Regions from separate parts of the Nocardioides sp. WS12 genome, predicted to be linked through region 2. Evidence: riboswitches for the same ligand, from Rfam matches in the RefSeq annotation. Region 2 holds a riboswitch; the other holds the start of a gene.
The links. A riboswitch is a leader RNA that binds a small molecule or an ion and turns the genes downstream of it on or off. The one in region 2 is predicted to bind thiamine pyrophosphate.
Positions count from the first base shown of each region.

Region 1: linked by a shared signal. The riboswitch ahead of HRC28_RS04625 (thiamine ABC transporter substrate-binding protein) and the one ahead of thiE (thiamine phosphate synthase) in region 2 are both predicted to bind thiamine pyrophosphate.

Region 1 covers NZ_CP053928.1:1,002,297-1,009,474, reverse strand. The annotation lists gene HRC28_RS04640 (phosphatase PAP2 family protein) at 1-321, opposite strand, end outside; gene HRC28_RS04635 (ABC transporter ATP-binding protein) at 331-1,356, opposite strand; gene HRC28_RS04630 (ABC transporter permease subunit) at 1,356-3,005, opposite strand; gene HRC28_RS04625 (thiamine ABC transporter substrate-binding protein) at 3,002-4,075, opposite strand; TPP riboswitch at 4,071-4,178, opposite strand; gene HRC28_RS04620 (hypothetical protein) at 4,236-6,245, shown strand; gene HRC28_RS04615 (MBL fold metallo-hydrolase) at 6,249-7,178, opposite strand, start outside.
Region 2 covers NZ_CP053928.1:4,684,019-4,691,196, reverse strand. The annotation lists gene HRC28_RS22635 (fumarate hydratase) at 1-6, opposite strand, end outside; gene HRC28_RS22630 (choice-of-anchor P family protein) at 88-1,341, opposite strand; gene HRC28_RS22625 (FAD-dependent oxidoreductase) at 1,566-2,705, shown strand; TPP riboswitch at 2,671-2,780, shown strand; gene thiE (thiamine phosphate synthase) at 2,779-3,381, shown strand; gene HRC28_RS22615 (FAD-dependent oxidoreductase) at 3,387-4,424, shown strand; gene thiS (sulfur carrier protein ThiS) at 4,402-4,608, shown strand; gene HRC28_RS22605 (thiazole synthase) at 4,605-5,384, shown strand; gene HRC28_RS22600 (thiamine phosphate synthase) at 5,381-5,944, shown strand; gene HRC28_RS22595 (bifunctional hydroxymethylpyrimidine kinase/phosphomethylpyrimidine kinase) at 5,941-6,612, shown strand; gene thiC (phosphomethylpyrimidine synthase ThiC) at 6,609-7,178, shown strand, end outside.

The DNA.
Region 1 (7,178 bases), 1.5 Mb from region 2:
ATAGCTGACGTAGGTCAGGTAGAAGCTGATGACACCGATCGCCACCAGGGTGGCGCGTTCCCTGGTCCAGTGGGTCTTCAGGCGGTGCCGCACGATCGGCATCACCCGGTTCGGACGGCCACGGGCCTTCCAGAGGGTCAGCGGCAGCAGGTCCAGCAGCAACGCGCCGATGAGCAGCAACGGCAGGCGGATGTAGGACGGTCCGAGGAAGCTGCCCTCCGGGTCGAGCAGGCGGCGGTCGAGCTTGACCGCGGTGAAGATCGCAAGCCCCAGCATGATCGCGGCCGTGCCGATGAGGAGGGTATAGGCGCGGCGATACACCGGGGCAGTCTAGGAGACCGATCCTGACCATCGTGCTGGTGCGTCGGGAATCACGGCCAGGCCACGCCGATCCACCTGTACGGCGGCGCTGTTTCCCGACGCCGGTGCCCACCCCGGGGCGCCCACGGCCTCGAGATCACCGACCCCGTCGACCGACACCACGACACGACTCCCGTCCGGCGTCAGGCCGAAGTCCTGTACGACGGCCGGTTGGCCCTGCCCGGGTCCCGCTTGGACCGCCGAGGACCGGACCGCCACCGCCGCGCCGGGAGCGGCGGGCGCACCCGCCAGTCGCAGCAGGGCGGCCGCAGCATCCCCTTCCAGTACGCGGGAGTAGCCGAGGAACAGGGCGGTGTCGCCGTCGACGGGCGCTCCCCACACCTCGGTCGCGGCGCCCTCCTGCACGATCTGGCCCCCGCGCATCACCGCGAGCCGGTCGGCGACCGCGAAGGCCTCGGCCTGGTCGTGGGTGACCATCAGCGCGGTCGTTCCGGACGCGGTGAGGATGCGGCGCAGGTCGGTGGCCAGGCGGCCGCGCAGTTCCGCGTCGAGGGCACTGAGCGGTTCGTCGAGGAGCAGCAGGCGCGGGCGTGCTGCGAGGGACCGCGCCAGGGCGACCCGTTGCCGCTCGCCGCCGGAGAGGCTGCGCGGCAGGCGGTCGCCGAAGCCCGCGAGCCCGACGAGAGCGAGCAGGTCGTCGACCTCGGTGCGGACTGCGGCACGCGACAACCCGCGCAGGCGTTGGGCGTAGCCGACATTGCGGGCCACGGTCAGGTGGTCGAAGAGTTGTCCGTCCTGGAACATCAGCGCGAAGCCGCGGCGGTGCGTCGGGGTGTCGGCGAGGTCGCCGCCATCCCACGAGATCGACCCTTCGGCGAGGGGCTCGAGTCCGGCGACTGCCCGCAACAGGGTCGACTTGCCGCAACCCGACGGGCCGAGGACGGCGAGCACGTCGCCGTCCTTGACGGAGAGGTCGACGGCATCGACGGCACGGGTGCCGTCGAAGGTGACGGTCACGCCCTTGAGGTCCAGCATCACCAGGCTCCTGTTCCCGGCACACGCAGCCGCTCGACGACAAGGATGACAGCGGCGGTCACCGCAGCCAGGACGACCGAAGCCGCCATCGCGGTGCCGTAGTTGAGGGCACCGGGATGGCTCAGCAACCGGTAGATCGCGACGGGCAGTGTGGGCTCGGCAGGCCGCACGATGAAGGACGTCGCGCCGAACTCGCCCAGCGACACGGCGAACGCGAAGCCGGCGGCTGCGAGCAACGGCCGCCACACGACGGCCACGTCGACGGTGCGGATCGCCCGCAACGGTGAGGCCCCGAGCGAGGCAGCAGCTTGCCGCTGCCGGTCGTCGATGCCCGCCAGGACAGGAACGAGGGTCCGCACCACCAGGGGCAGAGCCACCAGGGCCTGGGCGATCGGCACCAGGAGCGGGCTGCTGCGCAGGTCCAGTGGCGGCTCGTCGAGTGCGATCAGGAATCCGAAGCCCAGGGTCACCGCGGAGACGCCGAGCGGCAGCATGAAGAAGCCGTCGAGCACGGTGCGCATCCGGCGACCGGTGCGCGTCCGGGTCCGCCGGGTCACCACGAACGCGACGATCAGGCCCAACGACAGGGACATCCAGGTCGCGTCGACCGCGATCCGCAGCGACGCGGCCAGCGCGTCGGTCACCGACACCTGGAGCAGTCCGTCACCCGACCCCTCGAGTGCGCGGTAGAAGTCGAGGGTCCAGGCACCGTCGCTCCGGAAGGACGCGACGACCAGCGTCAGGATCGGCAGCGACACGGCCAACAAGGTCAACGCGGTGACCACCACTGCTGGAATGTCACGAGCTTGCGGTCGTGCTGGGGCAGCCACGGATCGTCGTACCGTCGGGTCGGGGACGGCGCGCAGGCGTCCGACCACGACCAGGAGGACGACGACCGCGATCATCTGCACCAGCGACAGGGCTGCGGCCGCGGGCAGGTCGAGCAGGTCCGCGGTGAGCAGGTAGATCTCGGTCTCGACCGACGAGTACTTCACGCCGCCGAGCACCAGCACGACACCGAACGCGGTGGCGCAGAACAGGAAGACCACGCTGGCCGCGGAGACGATCGCCGGTCGGAGCGCGGGGAAGGTCACGGTGCGGAACACCTGCCACGGCGAGGCGCCCAGCGCCGCGGCGGCCTCCCCCGGTCGGCGGTCGAGGCCCTCCCACGCCACGCCCACGGTGCGGATGACGACCGCGACGTTGAAGAACACCAGGCCGATCAGGATCGCCACCGGGCTGCCGTCGAGACCCAGGAAGCCGAGCGGCCCGGACGACGAGATCAGCTCACGAACCGCGAGGCCGACGACCACCGTGGGCAGCACGAACGGCACCAACAGCGCCGCCCTCACCAGCGCGCGGCCCCGGAACCGCAACCGGTGCAGGACATACGCGGCCGGGACTCCCAGCAAGACAGCGATGGCGGTCGCGACCGTGCTCGTCCAGACGGTGAACCACAGCACCCGCCCCGTCCGGGGTCGCTGGAGTACGTCGACCACGGCTCCCGGATCGAAGCGGCCCTCGGGCCACAGGCCACGCCCGAGCATCGCGCCGACCGGCAGCACGAAGAACACCGCGAAAACGACCACCGGGACGGCAGCAAGCAGCGCGAACGCTGCCTTGCGGCCTGTCCCGGCGGAGGAGGTCATCGGGAGATGATCTCGTTCCACTCCTCCAGCCACGCCTGGCGCTCGCTGGCGATCTCGGCCGGAGCGACCTGGTCCGTGCCCTCGGGGCGCTTCGCGAAGGTGGCCCACTCGGCCGGCAGTTCGATGCCGTCGGCGACCGGGAAGACGTACATCGAGGGAGCCAGTGCGGCCTGCACCTCGGGGCTCAGCAGCCAGTCGATGACGGCCTCGGCACCAGCCACGTTGGTCTCGTCGTCCTCGTCACCCTTGAGGATGCCGGCGTACTCGACCTGCTCGAAGCAGTTGTCGAGCAGCGCGCTCGTCGTCGACTTCGTGCCGGCCTTGTTGAGCGTGAAGGCGGGCGAGGAGTCGTAGGACACGACGATCGGGCGGTCGCCACCGGAGAAGGTGAAGTCGGTGAAGTACGCGTCCGACCAGCCCTTGACGACCTTCGCGCCATTGGCGACCAGGTCCTCCCAGTAGCTGGGCCACTCGTCGCCGTACTCCTCGATCGTGGCGAGCAGGAAGGCCAGGCCAGGCGAACTGGTGCTGGCGCCCGGGATCACGAACAGGTCCTTGTAGGCCGGCTCGGTCAGGTCCGCGAGGCTGGTCGGGGCAGCGATGCCGTTCTTCCTGAACCACGCGTTGTCGACGTTGACACACACGTTGCCGTTGTCGATCGGGGTCAGCGCGTCATCGTCGTCGCCCTCGAGTTCGAACTTCTCGGCACCCGCGGGCAGCGTCGGCGCGTACGACGCGAAGACGCCCTCGTCGATGGCGCGCGTGGCGAACGAGTTGTCGACACCGAACACGACGTCGCCGACCGGGTCGTCCTTGGTGAGGACCAACTGGTTGGTGAGCGCACCGGCATCCTCGAGCTTGCTGATCTCGAGGGTGTAGCCGGACTCCTTCTCGAACGCCGCGACCATCTCGTCGGGCAGGGCGAAGGACTCGTGGGCAACGAGGGTGACGCTCTTGTCGGTGGCTCCGGTCTCGCCGTCGTTCTCACTGCTGATGAGCGAGCAGCCGGAGGCGACCAGCGCCACCGCTGCGACACCGATGACCCGAGTGACGTGAATGCGCGCACGCATGATGAAGATGACTCCCTTCGCCGGTCTTAACCGGAGCAGGTTCGGAGGGTCTGCGGCGGATCCGCACTCTCAGCACCGATTCGGTGCTCCCCTGTCGTACCCACAGAAGGTAACCGATCGGACGATCCGGACCGGTGCCGGTCCGCCCTAGGGTGGCGCGGTGACAACGGTGATCGCGCGCGGCAAGGCCTCGGCAGTCCGCACCCACCCGATCGCTGTCCTCTACACCGTCACTGCCTTCACCGGCGCCGCGCTCTTGTTCCTCGTCGAGCCGATGGCGGCCCGCATGCTGCTGCCGTCGTACGGCGGCGCGGCCAGCGTGTGGGCGACGTGCACCTTGTTCTTCCAGGTCGTGCTGCTGCTCGGCTACGTGTTCGTCCATCTGACCTCGCGCCTGGGCCCGCGCGGGCAGCCGCTCACGCTCGCCCCGTTTCTGCTGCTTCCCCTGCTCGTCCTGCCGCTCGCGCTGCCGTCCGACGCGACCCCGGAGTCGTCGCCGGTCTTCTGGCTGCTCCGCACGTTGCTGGTGATGATCGGCCTGCCGTTCGCCGTACTCACGACGACGGGGCCGGTCCTGCAACGGTGGTACTCCTGGCTGGACGTTCCCCGCGCCGACGACCCCTACTTCCTCTACGCCGCGAGCAACGTGGGCAGCTTCGTCGGCCTGCTGGCCTACCCGTTCGTGGTCGAGCCTCACTTGTCCCTCGGCACGCAGCGCTCGGCATGGTCGTGGGCGTTCGTGGGCTTCCTCGCCCTGGTGGCCGCCTGCGGCCTGGTCGCCTTCCGGGGACATCGACGTGCTGCTGCGCCTGCCCAGCACTCTCAGCGGCCCGCCGTACGCCGGATGCTGATCTGGCTGGCGCTCGCGTTCCTGCCGTCCTCACTGATGCTCGGCGTGACCACGCACCTGACGACGGACGTCGCGCCGGTGCCGCTGCTGTGGGTGGTGCCCCTGGCGATCTACCTCGCCACCTTCGTGATCGCCTTCGCGGGAACCGGGCGCAAACGACCGGGCACCGCGGCAGCCGTCGCCATCGTTCTGGTGATCGTGACCCGGGCCCTGACCCTCGTCGAGCGCACCCTGCCGCTCCCGGTGACCGTCCTGGTCCACCTCGCCCTGCTCGCGGTGGTCGCGTACGTGGCGCACGCGCTGCTCGCCGCGGACCGGCCCGCGGCCGACCACCTGACCCTGTTCTTCGTCGTGGTGTCGATCGGCGGTGCGCTCGGCGGCCTGTTCAACGGACTGCTCGCGCCCCTGCTCTTCGACCGGGTCATCGAGTACACACTCGTGCTGGCCGGCGTGCCCCTGTTGTGGCTCGCGCTGGGAGCCACGCGCTGGATTGCCCTCGGCATGACCACCGTGCTCGCCATCGGCGCGTTCATCTCCCTGCCCCGCGGAGAGGTGCTGGCCAGGTCTCGCACCTTCTACGGCTCCTACCTCGTCGTCCAGCACGACGATCGGGTCGAGCTCGCCCACGGAACGACCGTGCACGGCTTCCAGTCCCGCAAGCCCGACGAGCGCTCGGAGCCGACCAGCTACTACGCCCGCAACGGCCCGCTCGGCGACGTGTTCGACACGGTCGGCAAGGACCTCGTCGACATCACGGCCGTCGGCCTCGGGACAGGCACCATCGCCGCCTACGGCCTTCCGGGGCAAACAATCCGGTTCATCGAGATCGACCCCGAAGTCGTGCGGATCGCGAGCGACCAGCGCTACTTCACGTTCCTGGCCGACTCAGCTGCAACCGTGGAGACCACGGCCGGCGACGGACGGCGGCGCGTCGCCGAGCTCGCCCCCTCCACGACCGACCTGCTGGTCCTCGACGCCTTCAGCTCGGACGCCATCCCGGTGCACCTGCTGACCGCCGAGGCCTTCGCCGAGTACGCGACCCGCATCCGCAACGGCGGCTCCATCGTCGTCCACATCAGCAACCTGTACTTCGACCTCGCACCGGTGGTCGCGGGCGCCGCGCAGCGGCTGGGCTGGCACGCAGCCGTCGGCGAGGGCGGCAGCAAGCCCCTCGGCGTCCGATCGGGCTGGATCGCACTGAGCCCCGAAGGCGGTCTGGCGGACACCCTCGTCGCGGAGTCGAACTGGGCGCCGCTGACCGGCACGGCCGACCAGGCTTGGACCGACGACCACGCATCGCTCCTCGAAGTACTGCGCTGACCGTCAGGTCGCGAGGTACAGGACCCCGTCGGCGTGATCGGCCTCCGTGGCCTGGCCGCGCGCGACAAGCAGGTCGAGGTGGGCCTTGGTCTCCATCGCCGCCATGCCCTGGCTGAAGATGTCGAGAGTGTCGAAGGCGTGCTCGTGCCGAGTCCAGCCGAGGTCGCGCGCCACGACGATCGACGACACCTCGCCGCGGGCTCGCAGCGAGGCCAGGCACTGGTCCAGGCGAGTTTCGTGGAAGGCCAGCAGTTCATCCACCCGGTCGTACGACGACGGGGCGACCGGACCGTGCGCGGGAAGGATGCGCAGGTCGGGCAGGCCACGCACCTTGGCCAGCGAGGCCATGAACTGCCCCAGCGGTTGGTCGGCCGGCGGCACGGTGAAGCCGATCGACGGGGTGATCGTGGGCAACACGTGGTCGCCCGCGAACAGGACGCCCTCGACCTGGTCGGCGTAGACGTAGTGGCCCGGCGTGTGACCGGGGGTGTGGACGGCGTCGATCGTGCGCTGACCGATCGCAAAGGACCGGTCGCCCTCCAGCCAGACATCGGGGAACTGCCAGTCGGCTGCGTTCGGCAGTTCGCCGTCGTGGCCGGCCTCCCACTCCTGGGCGATCTCTTCGGCGCCGGCAGTCCGCAGGACCGCGAGGAACGGGCTCTCCCCCATCTCCGCCCGGGCCGCCCGTTGCAGCAGCTCGAGCGCCGGCTTCTCATCGATGCCGAGCGACACCTCCGCGCCGAACTCCTGACCGAGCACGTTGGCCATCGTGAAGTGGTCGCGGTGCACGTGGGTGACCAGGAACCGGCGGATGTCACCGAAACCCGAGCCGATCGACCGGAGGCTCTTGTCGAGCAACTCGCGCGCCACCGGGATCGACCAGCCGCCGTCGATCAGGGTGAGTCCATCGTCTCCCTCGACGACGTACACGTT
Region 2 (7,178 bases):
AGCCACGACTACCGAGGATATCGCTGATCCGGAATGACGAAGGGGCTGGGTCGCATAGCGACCCAGCCCCTCAGTTGTCTGCTTCGATCAGGGCGCCGTGAGCTGCGGCGAGATCGCCGTGCTGGCCACGCCGAGCTCGATCACGGCACCGACCGGAAGACCGGCCTGAGCAGTGCTGAGCGTGATGCGCACACCGTCGATGCGGTTGAAGTACGCACCGCCCGGGTGCTTGCGCTGCAGGTTGATCGCGACCTCGCCGAGGCCCGCCACGTTGATGACGGTGTTCGGGGAGACGTTGATCGGGATCTGCTTGCCGGCAATGACCAGGTTGACGAGTTCCATCTTCATGGAGCTGGTCCAGACGCCGTCCTGGAGCTTGCCGGTCGCCGTCACCTTGATGGCGTTCGCCTTGATCAGACCACCGAGCAGGTTGAGCCCGGCCGTCTGGTTGGTGTTGGTGACCTCAGCGTTGCCGAAGGCGTCCTTGGTGGACGTCGTCGTCGAACTCACCACACCGGTGGTGAGCAGGCCGGGGATCTTCACGCTGAGCGTCGAGTTCGTCAGCGTCTTGCCGTTGCTGGAGCCGAACGGGGTGCCGACGCGAGCGGTCGGGTCACTGATGACCTGGATCTGGTCGCTGACGTTGGCCTCGACGCGGGTGCCGTAGGCCGTGCCGGACAGACCAGCGCCCGAGGACGGGTCGACCTCGGAGAGGTACTGGTTGACCGGGTTGACCAGGATCGTGACGCCGGCCGGGTAGCCGCCGGTCGGCTGCAGCAGCGTGACGCCGAGCGCCCAGCCGATGGTGCCGGCGGTGCGGTCGACCTTGCCGTGGATCGACATGTTGAGGCTGATGCTGGCGACGCCGGGGATGGTGACGCCGTAGTTCTTCGGGATGTTCAGCGGCAGGTTGACGCCGACGATCTTGATGCCCGCGAACTGGGTGTTGGCCGTGTGCGAGGCGGTGCCGTCCGCGCGACCGACCGTGGAGATCGTCGTCGTGAGGGCGTCGACCCGGATCAGGCCACCGAGCAGGTCGACCTTGGCCGTGCGTGCCCAGCCGTTGAGCGTCGTGGTCTTCGCGACCGTGTTGACGTTCGCGCTGGTGCTGGTTTCGATGGCGCCGACCGAGAGCAGGCCAGCGACGTTCGCAGCAGCAGTGCTGTTCTTGGAGGAGGACGACTTCGCGCCTCCGGTGACCGAGGACTGGGCCGTGAGGTCAGAGTTGACCAAGCTGTCCTGGACCTTGACGTACGTTCCGCCTGTGCTGGCTGCGTAACTCCAGACCACATTTTCAGCGGCTTGCGCCGTCGTAGGCGTGAGCGTCAAGCCCGCGCCCATGAGGGCGAAGGTGACTACAGAGACAATCTTCCGCGTGTTCACGGGACCCCATTCCCATTGATGACAAGTATTGAGTTGCAAGCTTTGGAGGTAACTCTCCGCCTGTTCGGGAGGAAATCCGAGTACTTTCCGCAGATTTAACGAAGGTTAGCCATAGAAGGTCACGGTTGGTAACCGGGGTTCTCATCGCGGACGGCACAGCGGGCGGCACAGCGGCGGCATAGATGGACGGGGCCGGCTGTTCCACCACCGTGAAGGTGTACGACGTCGTGGTGATCGGAGCAGGCCAGGCCGGCCTGTCGGCGTCGTACCACCTGGCTCGCCTGGGCCTCGACCACGTCGTGCTGGACGCCAACGCGCAGCCCGGCGGAGCGTGGCAGCACCGGTGGGACTCGCTGAGCATGCAGGACGTCCACGGCGTCGCCGACCTGCCTGACGCTGCAGCGCCCGGCGGCTCGAGCGATCGGGCGAATGCGGTCCTGCCCGACTGGTTCGCGCGCTACGAGGCGGAGCGCGGGCTGCCGGTCGTCCGTCCGGTCCGGGTGGACCGGGTGACATCCGAAGGCGACTTGCTCGGCGTGCACGCGGGAGCGCGGACCTGGTGGACCCGCACCCTGATCAACGCGACGGGCACGTGGACCCAACCGTTCCTGCCGTACTACCCCGGTGCGGAGTCGTTCCGCGGCGAGCAACTGCACACCGTCGACTACCCCGGCCCCGAGCACTTCGACGGCAAGCGGGTGCTGGTCGTGGGCGGTGGCGCGTCGGCGGTGCAGTTCATCGGCGAACTCGCACCGCGGACCGACGTGCTCTGGGCGACCCGGCGTCCGCCCGTGTGGCGCTCGGACTGGGACGAGCGTTCTGGTCGCGATGCGATCGAGCTGGTCCAGAAGCGCGTGCGGGCCGGCCTGCCGCCGGCCAGCGTCGTGAGCGTGACCGGGCTCGGCCTGCGCCCACAGGAGCAGGAGGCCGCGCGGCTGGGCGCCTACGAACGGCGCCGCCCGATGTTTGCCCGGATCGAGCCCGACGGCGTGCGCTGGGCCGACGGCACCTTCGAACCCGTGGACGTGATCTTGTGGGCCACCGGCTTCCGACCGGCCGTCGCGCACCTCGCGCCGCTGCACCTGCGCAGCGAGCTCGGCGGGATCGCGCTGCTGCAGACCGGCGCCGATGTCCAGACGGCCACCACGGTCGAGCGCGACCCCCGCGTGCACCTGGTGGGCTACGGGCCCTCGGCCAGCACCATCGGGGGCAACCGCGCCGGGCGTGCGGCCGCCGTCGCCGTACGCCGCCATCTGGCGGAACTCGACGGTCGGCTATCGTCTGCGACATCCATCCCACGGGAGTCCGCAGCAGCGGGCTGAGAGGGAGCTGAAGCTGCTCCGACCGTCGAACCTGATCCGGCTCATACCGGCGAAGGAAGAGAAGGAGCAGCCCATGCGCTTTTCAACGGTCCCGAGGATCACCTGCCTCGTCTCCGAACACGACGACCTCTCGGTCCTGACCCGCCTGGCCGAGCTCGGCGTCGACGGATTCCAGGTCCGGTCGAAGGCGTACGACGCCCGCCGGCTGATCGAGCTGACCCGGACCGTCATCGCGGCCGTCCGCCCGGTCGGAGCGACCGTCATCGTGAACGACCGCGTCGACGTGGCCATCGCGGCGGGCGCCGACGGTGCGCACCTCGGGTCCGGTGACCTGCCGGTCGCGGTCGCCCGCTCCCTCGCTCCCGGCCTGCTCCTGGGTGCGACCTGCCGGTCCCTCGCCGATGTCGAGACCGCAGCAGCGGAAGGTGCCGACTACGCCGGCGTCGGCCCGGTGTTCGCCACGACGAGCAAGGCCGGGTTGCCCGAACCGCTCGGGACGACGGGCCTGCGGAGCGTCGTGGGTCGGTTGCCGGTGATCGCGATCGGGGGGATCACCGCGTCCGGTGCTGCCGACGTGTTCGCAGCTGGCGCGGCCGGCGTCGCCGTGATCGGCGGCATCTGGCACCCACCCGATCCCGTCGTGGCAGCAGAGGAGCTCCTCGCGGCCATCGGGTGAACGGCATGCGCGTCACCGTCCTGGGCGCCGGCATCATCGGCCTGACCGTCGCCGACGAACTGATCCGCCGCGGGCACACGGTGACGGTTGTCGATCCGCACCCGGCCAGCGGGGCGTCGTACGCAGCCGCGGGGATGTTGAGCCCGGCAGCCGAGGTCTGGCACGGGGAGGAGGAGATCCTCCGGCTGGGTACGGCGTCCCTGGCGCTGTGGCCTGCCCTGGCCGGCCGACTCGGCGTGGAACTGCGGGCCGACCCCACCCTTCTTGTCGGGTACGACGCCGGGGACCTCCAGCAGGTCGAACGGCAGGTGTCGCTGGTCGGTGGCCTGGGTGGCGGGGCGACGCTGCTGGACCGTGTGGCGGTGCGGGCGTGCGAGCCGGTGTTGGCGCGGGTCGCGGGTGCGGCCCTGCTTGCGGGGGAGATGAGTGTCGATCCGCGGGCGGTCTGCGGGGCGCTGCTCTCCCGCATCCCTGTGGTGTCCCGCGATCCCGGGGGCGCGGACGTCACGGTCGTCGCCACGGGTGCCCGTCTTCCGAAACCGTGGACCGGACTGGTCCGTGGCGTGCGCGGCGAGATCCTCCGCGTCCGTGCCGACGACCCGCCGACGCACACCGTGCGCGGCTGGGTTGGCGGTGAGCCGATCTACCTGGTGCCGCGCGGCAACGGTGAGGTCGTGGTCGGCGCCACCTCCGAGGAGCACTCGGTACCTCCCGTGGTGACCGCCGGTGGCGTCCACCGGTTGCTCACCGCTGCGCGCGCCCTGTGGCCCGGGCTGGATCGCGCCGAGCTCATCGAGTCGACGGCTCGTGACCGGCCCACCACCGCGGATGGGCGCCCCCTCATCGGTGCCAGTGGCGTCGACGGGGTCCTTCTCGCTGCGGGCCACTTCCGGCACGGCGTGCTCCTGGCTCCCCTCACGGCCCGCCTCGTGGCCGACCACCTCGACGGCGCCCCGGTCGACCCCTCGGTCGATCCGCGGCGGTTCACCACGGGATGCACCCTGCAAGGAAAGGAACGGCATGACCATCACGCACAACGGTGAGGCAACGACCCTGGAGGACCGCGCGACCGTGGCGGACCTGCTCACGATCCGCTTCGACGATCCGCGCCCCCACGGCATTGCCGTCGCCGTCAACGAAGAAGTGGTGCCGCGCGGGGACTGGGCCGGCTGGGTGCTCGTCGAGGGTGACGTGGTCGACGTCGTGGCGGCGGTGCAGGGCGGATGACCACCCCAGCCAGCGATGACCTGGTCATCGCCGGAGAAGCCCTGTCCTCGCGGCTCTTCCTGGGCACCGGGGGGCTTCCGCAGGTCGCTCTCGTTGCTCCGATCCTGGCGGCCGCCCAACCCGCCCTGGTCACGGTGTCGATCCGGCGCACCTCGTCGGTCGCCGACGGCGGCCTGCTCGCGGCAGTGCGGGACGCGGGCGTTCGCCTGCTGCCCAACACTGCCGGATGCCTCTCGGCGCGGGAAGCGGTGATCACCGCGGAACTCGCGCGCGAAGCGCTCGAGACGAGCTGGGTCAAGCTCGAGGTGATCGGCGACGAGCGATCGCTGCTCCCCGATGTCGTCGAACTCCTCGACGCTGCTGCCGAACTGGTCCGTCGCGGATTCACCGTCCTGCCGTACTGCACCGACGACCCCGTCATCGCCCGCCGACTCGTCGATGCCGGCTGTGCTGCGGTGATGCCGCTCGGATCGCCGATCGGCTCGGGCCTCGGCGTGCTCAATCCGCACGCCATCGAGGCCGTCCGCGCGGCCGTCGACGTGCCCGTGGTGCTCGACGCCGGAGTCGGTACCGCCAGTGACGCCGCGCTCGCGATGGAGCTCGGCTGCGACGCAGTCCTGGCGGCCACGGCTGTCACCCGCGCCGACGACCCGATCGCCATGGCCCGCGCCCTGCGCCTCGGCGTGGACGCTGGTCGGCTCGCCCGACAGGCCGGACGGATCCCGCGGCAGGCGACGGCCCGCGCGTCCAGCCCGATGGCAGGGCGGATCGGATGACCGCCCGACTGCTCCTGCTGACCGACCGGACCCTCGTTCCGCCCGGACGCACGCTCGACGACGTCCTCCGCGAAGCCGCCGCGGCAGGGCTCACCCGCGTCGTCCTCCGCGAGACCGACCTCCCCGACGACGAACGCCAGGAGATCGCGGACACCGCCCGCAGTGCCGCTCTCGAGGTGATCGCCGCCCACCGGCCACTCCTGCGGACGGTGGGACTCCACCTGCCGGCGAGCGCCTCCCGACCCGGCCAGGCGCTGCGCTGGGGTCGTTCGTGCCACAGCCGGACCGACGTCGCCCGTGCGGCGAGCGATGGCGCCTGGTGGGCCACCTTGTCGCCGTACACATGGACGGAGAGCAAGCCCGGCTATGGTCCGCCGTTGTCCGACGGCGCGTTCACGGGCCACTCCGTCCCGATCTATGCGCTCGGCGGCGTGACGCCGGACAACGCCGAGCAAGCCCGCAAGGCCGGTGCGTACGGCGTCGCGGTGATGGGCGCCGTGATGCGGGCCGACGATCCGGCAGCCGTCGTGGCCGATCTGCTGCGAGCGGTGGCGCCATGAACCCACCCGTCGTCCTCACCATCGCCGGGACCGACTCCGGCGGGGCCGCCGGCATCGCGGCGGACCTGACCACCTTCGCGGCGCTCGGTGTGCACGGCGCCTGCGTGGTCGCCGCCGTCACCGCCCAGGACACGACCGGGGTCCGCGCGATCCACCCGGTGCCGCTCGACGTCGTGGCCGCCCAACTCGATGCGGTGCTCGAGGACCTCGACCCGGTCGCGGTGAAGACCGGAATGCTCGGCACCCCCGAGGTGGTCCGGCTCGTCGCGGAGCGCTGCGCCGGACGGATCCTGGTCGTCGACCCGGTGCTGGTCGCGACCTCGGGCGCAGTCCTCGCCGACGACTCCGTCGTGCAGGCCTACCGCCAGCACCTGCTTCCGGTCGCGACGGTGATCACCCCCAACGAGGAAGAGTTCCTTGCTCTCGGAGAGCCCGACCACGCCGGCGTGATCGTGACGCGTGGTGGCGACATCGACACCACCAACGACCACGGCACCGGATGCACCCACAGCAGCGCCCTCGCCGCCCATCTTGCACACGGCGCCACCATCCCGATCGCGGCCGAGCGTGCCGCGGCGTACGTCTCTCAACAGCTTCATCTCGGCAAGAACTGGACCCTCGGCCGCGGCCGAGGGCCGGTCGCTCACATCCAAGGAGAACACTCATGACCGTCCACCCCGCCCACACCCGCATCGAGGTCGGCGACCTCGCCGTCCCGTTCACCCGGGTCGCGCTCACCAACGGCGACACCTTCGACCGGTACTGCACCGAAGGCCCCGGCTCCGAACCCGAACGCGGCCTGGCGCCCTTGCGTTCGGCATGGATCGAGGCCCGCGGCGACACGGCGTCGTACGACGGCCGCGAGACCCAGTTGCTCGACAACGGCCGCTCGGCGCTGCGCCGCGGCGAGGCCGTGGGCGAGTGGCAGGGCGAGCGCCGGGCACCGCGGGTCTCGACCGGTGCCACCGTCACCCAGATGGCCTACGCGCGCGCCGGCACCATCACCGAGGAGATGCGGTACGTCGCCGCGCGCGAGCAGTGCGACGTCGAACTCGTCCGCAGCGAGGTCGCCGCCGGCCGCGCAATCATCCCCGCCAACGTGAACCACCCGGAGTCCGAGCCGATGATCATCGGCAAGCGGTTCCTCGTGAAGATCAACGCCAACATCGGCAACTCCGCCGTCACCAGCAGCATCGCCGAAGAGGTCGACAAGCTCACCCACGCCATCACGTGG